2 regions of the Bradyrhizobium sp. USDA 4341 genome follow, and region 1 is predicted to be linked to the other one. Evidence: riboswitches for the same ligand, from Rfam matches in the RefSeq annotation. Region 1 holds a riboswitch; the other holds the start of a gene.
The links. A riboswitch is a leader RNA that binds a small molecule or an ion and turns the genes downstream of it on or off. The one in region 1 is predicted to bind S-adenosylmethionine.
Positions count from the first base shown of each region.

Region 1 (3,405 bases):
AGCCGAGCCTGAGATCGCCGAGCGCGACACCGTTGTTGGCGTGCCAGCCGCGCAGCATCGCGCGCGAGACCTCGCCGGGCACGCCGCAGATCGCCGTGCCCTTCCAGATCCAGCGCGGCGGCGGATAGCGGATCCAGGCCTTGCGGTCGGTCTCGTACATGTATTCGACATGCACGCCGCCGATCCAGTTGGAGAGATAGTGATATCGCGCGGCCGCGACCGCGGGCGGCAGGCCGTCGAGGCCGAGCTTCTTCAAGCCGGGCAGGAAGCGCTCCTGCTGCTGGCGGCGAAACACGCGGAAGACGAATTCGGCTGCGTCGGCGGTGCCGCGCCGCGTGACCACGGTGAGGATCAGCCCCGTGAAGAAGGCGTGATAGAGATCGGCAACGCTGCGCCACTTCCGCCACTGCGCCTCTTGTGCGCTTTCGCCTGCGGTCATGTTCGCTCCCTGGCTCTTGTTGGCGAGGTCGAGCTCGCATGCGCAATCGTAGCCCGGATGCAGCGAAGCGCAATCCGGGACGGCTCAATCCACGTATGCACCGTCCCGGATTTCGCTGCGCTTCATCCGGGCTACGGAATTAAACGCGGAAATGCTTGGAGAGCTTCAGGCCCTGCGCCTGGTAGTTCGAGCCGATGCGCTGGCCGTAGAGCGCGTCGGGGCGCTCGAGCATGCGTTCATAGACGAGGCGGCCGACGATCTGGCCATGCTCGAGAATGAACGGTACCTCGCGCGAGCGCACTTCGAGCACGGCGCGCGCACCCTTGCCGCCGGCGCCGGCATAGCCGAAGCCGGGATCGAAGAAGCCGGCATAGTGGACGCGGAATTCGCCGACCAGCGGATCGAACGGCACCATCTCCGCGGCGTAGTCCGGCGGCACCTGCACGGCCTCTTTCGAGGCCAGGATGTAGAACTCGCCGGGATCGAGAATGAGGCTGCCGTCGGGCCGCGCCTTGATCGGCTCCCAGAATTCTTCGACCGAATAGCCGCCGCGGCGATCGACATCGACCACGCCGGTGTGGCGCTTGGCGCGATAGCCGACGAAGCCGCCCGAGTTCTCGCCGGAGAGATCAACCGACAGCGCGACGCCATGGGTGAGATCGGCATTGTCGGCATCGACCAGCCGCTCGGCGGCATGCAGCGCGTCGAGCTCGTCGGCGGTCAAGGTCGCTTCGCCGATCCGGAAGCGGACCTGGCTGAGCCGCGAACCCTCGCGCAGCAGCACGGGAAACGTCTTCGGGCTGATCTCGGCATAGAGCGGACCGTGATAGCCGGCGCCGATCATGTCGAAGCGGCGGGTGCCGTCGGCGATCACGCGGGTGAAGACGTCGAGCCGTCCGGTCGAGCTCTTCGGGTTGGCCGCAGCCACGATCTCCGGCGGCAGCGCCAGGCTCTCCAGCAGCGGGACGATGTAGACGCAATTGGTCTCCAGCACCGCGCCGTCGGAGAGATCGATCTCGTGCAGCTTCAGCTGGTCGATCCGCTCCGCGACCGTGGCATCGGGCCCCGGCAGGAAGCTGGCGCGGACGCGGTAGGCGATGTCGCCGAGGCGCAGGTCGAGGCTTGCCGGCTGGATCTGGCTCTCGACAAAGTCATAGGCGGGCAGAATGAGGCCGGCCTCCGCCATCTCCGCGATCATGCGGTCGGGCAGAATTCCGTTGGATTCGTCTTCCAGCGTGAACGACACGATGCGGTCCCTTGGCGATCCCTCGAGATGGCCCAAAATCATACTCTGAGCGGCCACCAAGCCCCAAATTATGGGCTTTTACGGGTTATCCGATGACCGTCTTGACGGAAAGGGCGCGAGGGAATATCAGCTGCACTTATCCCGTGGTGATTTGAGCCGGCCGGCTTGCAGCCACGTTAAATAAGTCGCTAAACAGGCCGGGGACAGTGTGATCCCGGCTTGTGGAGGTTGCTCCAGGCCGGTTTTTTTGTGGCCATTTTCCGAGGGAAATGGCCACGTCGGAGGTCACATGTCTGAATCCAAGTCTTCTGAATCCAAAGATACCGCCCGCTTTCGTCCCGAAACCCGCCTCGTCCATGGCGGCACCCTCCGCTCGCAATTCGGGGAGACGTCGGAAGCGCTGTTTCTCACCCAGGGTTACGTCTACGACACCGCCGAGCAATGCGAGGCGCGCTTCAAGGGTCAGGATCCCGGCTTCATCTATTCGCGCTATTCCAATCCGACCATTGCGATGTTCGAGCGCCGCATGATCGAGCTCGAGGGCGCGGAAGCCGCGCGCTCGACCGCGACCGGCATGGCCGCGGTGACCACCGCGATCCTCGCGCCGCTGAAGGCCGGCGACCACGTGGTGGCGTCGAAGGCGCTGTTCGGCTCCTGCCTCTACGTCGTGCAGGACCTGCTGCCGCGCTACGGCATCGAGACCACGCTGGTCGACGGCCTCGATCTCGACCAGTGGCAGCGCGCATTGCGGCCGAACACCAAGACCTTCTTCCTGGAGAGCCCGACCAATCCGACACTCGACGTGCTCGACATCGGCGCGATTGCGGAGATCGCGCATAGCGGCGGCGCCCGGCTGATCGTCGACAATGTGTTCGCGACGCCGATCTGGCAGAGCCCGCTGTCGCTCGGCGCCGACGTCGTGGTCTATTCCGCGACCAAGCATATCGACGGCCAGGGCCGCTGCCTCGGCGGCGTCATCCTGTCGTCGGAGGCCTTCATCGCCGAGCATATCCATAATTTCATGCGCCAGACCGGCCCGTCGCTGTCGCCGTTCAACGCCTGGGTACTGTTGAAGGGGCTGGAGACGCTCGGCATCCGGGTCCGCGCGCAGACCGAGAACGCGGCGAAGATCGCCGAGGCGCTGGCGAAGCATCCGAAGATCACGCGGCTGGTCTATCCCGGCCGCCCCGATCATCCGCAGGCCGAGACCGTGAAGAAGCAGATGGGCGCCGGTTCGACGCTGGTCGGCTTCGAGGTCAAGGACGGCAAGGCCGGCGCCTTCCGCTGCCTCAATGCGCTGAAGATCTCACGCATCTCCAACAATCTCGGCGATGCCAAGAGCCTGGTCACGCATCCCGCCACCACGACGCATCAGCGCCTGGCGCCGGAGGCCCGCGCCGAGCTCGGCATCAGCGAAGGTTTTATCCGCTTCTCGGCCGGGCTCGAGCACCCCGACGATTTGATCGAGGATTTTGAACGCGCTCTCGAGCAGGTTTGAGGCGGGCGAAGAAGCCCCGACGGGACTCTCCCGCTTGCGGGGGAGGGTTGGGGTGGGGGCTCTCTCCACGAGTCATTCCGTGGAGAGAGCCCCCACCCGCCGCGCTCAGGCGCGCAAGAGCGCTGCCGAGCGCGTCGGCCTCGCCCGCAAGCGGGAGAGGCGAAGCAAGTGAACCTTACGTCGCAGCCGTCGTCACGCCGCCGTCGACCACGATGGTCTGGC
Region 1 covers NZ_JBSSGO010000002.1:4,677,293-4,680,697, forward strand. Annotated here, with positions in the region: gene ACVIGB_RS28205 (hypothetical protein) at 1-439, opposite strand, end outside; gene ACVIGB_RS28210 (2'-deoxycytidine 5'-triphosphate deaminase) at 579-1,685, opposite strand; SAM riboswitch at 1,819-1,898, shown strand; gene ACVIGB_RS28215 (O-succinylhomoserine sulfhydrylase) at 1,975-3,183, shown strand; gene ACVIGB_RS28220 (SDR family NAD(P)-dependent oxidoreductase) at 3,359-3,405, opposite strand, start outside.

Region 2 (3,405 bases), 1.8 Mb from region 1:
GCGACCAGCAGGTGATCGGTGCGATAGCCGCCGGTCCGCTCCGGCGCGACGCCCGGCAAGGGCAATGTCTGCTGCATGCTCATGATTGGCCGTCATCCTTCAGTCCGCGCGCCTTGCCCGCGGCCTGCAGGAAGGCGCGGGAGATCTCGAGGAATTCCGGCACGTCGAGCAGGAACGCGTCATGGCCGCGATCGGTCTCGATCTCGGCGAACGACACCCGTGCGCTCGACGCATTCAGCGCATGCACCAGCGCGCGCGATTCCGAGGTCGGAAACAGCCAGTCGCTGGTGAACGACACCACGCAGAACCGCGTCTTGATGCCGGCGAACGCATTCGCCAATGCGCCATTGTGATCGGCGGCGATGTCGAAATAGTCCATCGCGCGCGTGAGATACAGATAGCTGTTGGCGTCGAAGCGCTCGACAAAGGACGAGCCCTGGTAGCGCAGATAGCTCTCGACCTGGAAATCCGCATCGAATGAGAAGGTCGGCAGCTCGCGATCCTGCATCCGCCGTCCGAACTTGCGGTGCAGCGCGGCGTCCGAGAGATAGGTGATGTGCGCCGCCATCCGCGCCACCGCCAGTCCGCGATGCGGATGGGTGTCCTCGTCGACATAGCGGCCGCCGCGCCAGTCCGGATCGGCCATCACCGCCTGACGGCCGAGCTCGTGGAACGCGATATTCTGCGCCGAGTGCCGCGTCGAGCAGGCGATCGCGAGCGTCGAGAACACGCGCTCCGGATAGGCAGCGGTCCATTGCAGCACCTGCATGCCGCCCATCGAGCCGCCGACGACGCAGAACAGCGTCGCAATGCCGAGGCGATCGATCAGCATCGCCTGCGCGCGCACCATGTCGGGGATCGTGATGATCGGGAAATCGAGCCCCCACACCTTGCCGGTCGCAGGGTTCAGCGACGCGGGCCCGGTCGAGCCCATGCAGCCGCCGATCACGTTGGAGCAGATGATGAAGTATTGTTCGGGATCGATCGGCTTGCCGGCGCCGACCATGGTGTCCCACCAGCCGGGCTTGCCGGTGACGGGATGGGTGTTGTTGACGTGCTGATCGCCGGTCAGCGCGTGGCAGATCAGGATCGCGTTGGACCTGTCAGCATTGAGCTGGCCATAGGTCTGATAGGCGATCTGGAACGGCGCGAGATCGACGCCGCAATCCAGCTTCAGCGGCTGATCCATGCCGAACTTCGCCACCAATGACGACGGGTGATCGGCCTCATGGGCGCGATCATCGCTGGACATCGGCGGGCTCGGTATCGGACGCACGTTGCTCATCTAGGCGACCCTGCCCTCGCGCGGGAGGGCTCGAACAGAAATCAGGCCATAAAAAACCCGGCCTGAACAAGGTTCGGCCGGGAGCTGATCTGTCCCCCGGCCTGTTTAGCGAGTTGTTTAACGTGGCTGCAAGCCGGCCGGCTCAAATGACCACGGAGTGGAGCGAACCTAGTCCTCAGGCCCCCCGTCGTCAAGGCGGCCAGCGAACCTCCCCTTGCCGGCCGCCGATGGTTAACCGAATGCGCAAGGCACGCCTGCGACGTTTCTCTTTGCTTTCGCTGGCCGTCTTTCCTAATCAGGGACCCTGTCTGGCACGGCATCGGGCCGCCCGGACGACAAGGTTTGAGAGCATGTCCAACCCACCCCCGTCGCCGCCCTCGCTGCAGGAGCTGCGCAAGGAGATCGATGCGATCGACGAGCAGGTTCACCGCCTGCTGATGGCGCGCGGCGACATCATCGACCGCCTGATCCAGGTCAAGAAGACCCAGGAGGTCGGCTCGGCGTTCCGCCCGGCGCGCGAGGCCAGCATGATGCGCGAACTGGTGCGGCGCCATCGCGGTATCCTGCCGCTCGACACCATCGAGAGCATCTGGCGCGTCATCATCTCGACCTTCACTTACGTGCAGGCGCCGTTCGCGGTGCACGCCGATGTTTCCGTGGGCGAGTCCGCCATGCGCGACTCGGCGCGGTTTCACTTCGGCTTCGTGGTGCCTTACGTGTCGCATTTCAGCGCCCAGGCCGCGGTCGAGGCGGCGGCGAAGTCGAAGGGCGACCTCGCGCTGGTCTCCGCGATCGCGAGCCGCACGCCGTGGTGGAATGCGCTCGAAGCCGATGGCGCGCCGAAGATCATCGCACGGCTGCCGTTCCTCGAACGCGCCGACCATCCCGCCGCGCTGCCGGTGTTCGTGATCTCGCGGGTCGCCGACGACGCCATGGTGACCGAGGTGCAGACCTGGAGCGTGCGCGTCTCCGGCTGGAACGCCGATGTCGCCCGCGCGCTGGCCCCGCTCGCCGAGATCGTCGCGGTCCCCGACACCGCCTTCGACGGCGCGGCCCTGCTGGTGTCGGTCACCGGGCAAGACCTGACTAACAAGGGTTTCGAGAAGATCAGGCTCGCCTTGATCGAGGCCGGCGCCTCGGTGCGCTCTTCGGCCCTCGTCGGCAGCCACGCAACGCGCTATACGGTGCCCTCTAACGGATCGGCCAGGAGCTAGGCTAAGCGCCGGCCCATCCGCCCATCGGAGTTGATGATGTCCCGCCCCGTGCCGAATCCCGGCATCCTCGATATTGCGCCCTACACGCCCGGCAAGAGCCCGGTGCCGGAACCGGGCCGCAAAGTGTTCAAGCTGTCCGCCAACGAGACGCCGTTCGGCCCGTCTCCCAAGGCGATCGCGGCCTACAAGGCCGCGGCTGACCATCTCGAGGACTATCCGGAGAGCACCTCGCGCGTGCTGCGCGAGGCGATCGGCCGCGCCTATGGGCTCGATCCCGATCGCATCATCTGCGGCGCCGGCTCCGACGAGATCCTCAACCTCTTGGCGCACACCTATCTCGCACCCGGCGACGAGGCGATCTCGACCACCCATGGCTTCCTGGTCTACCCGATCGCCACCATGGCGAACGGCGCCAGGAACGTGATCGCGGCCGAGACCAATTTCACCGCCGACGTCGACGCCATCCTCAAGGTGGTGACGCCGCGCACGAAACTGGTCTGGCTCGCCAACCCGAACAATCCGACCGGCACCTATATCCCGTTCGACGAGGTCAAGCGGCTGCGCGCCGAACTCCCGTCGCATGTGCTGCTGGTGCTCGACGCCGCCTATGCCGACTACGTCTCGCGCAACGACTACGAGCTCGGCATCGAGCTGGTCGCGACCACGGACAACACGGTGGTGACGCACACCTTCTCGAAGATCCACGGCCTTGCCGCGCTGCGGGTCGGCTGGATGTTCGGCCCGGCGCATATCGTCGATGCCTGTAACCGCATCCGCGGGCCGTTCAACGTCACGACGCCGGCGATGCTGGCGGCGGTGGCGGCGATCGAGGACTCTGCCCATGTGCAGATGTCGCGGACGCACACCGAACAGTGGCGCAACTGGCTGACCGAGGAGATCCGCAAG
Region 2 covers NZ_JBSSGO010000002.1:6,525,264-6,528,668, reverse strand. Annotated here, with positions in the region: gene metW (methionine biosynthesis protein MetW) at 1-83, opposite strand, end outside; gene metX (homoserine O-acetyltransferase MetX) at 80-1,285, opposite strand; SAM riboswitch at 1,370-1,449, opposite strand; gene ACVIGB_RS36890 (chorismate mutase) at 1,636-2,499, shown strand; gene hisC (histidinol-phosphate transaminase) at 2,536-3,405, shown strand, end outside.
Region 2: another riboswitch for S-adenosylmethionine. It lies ahead of metX (homoserine O-acetyltransferase MetX); the one in region 1 lies ahead of ACVIGB_RS28215 (O-succinylhomoserine sulfhydrylase).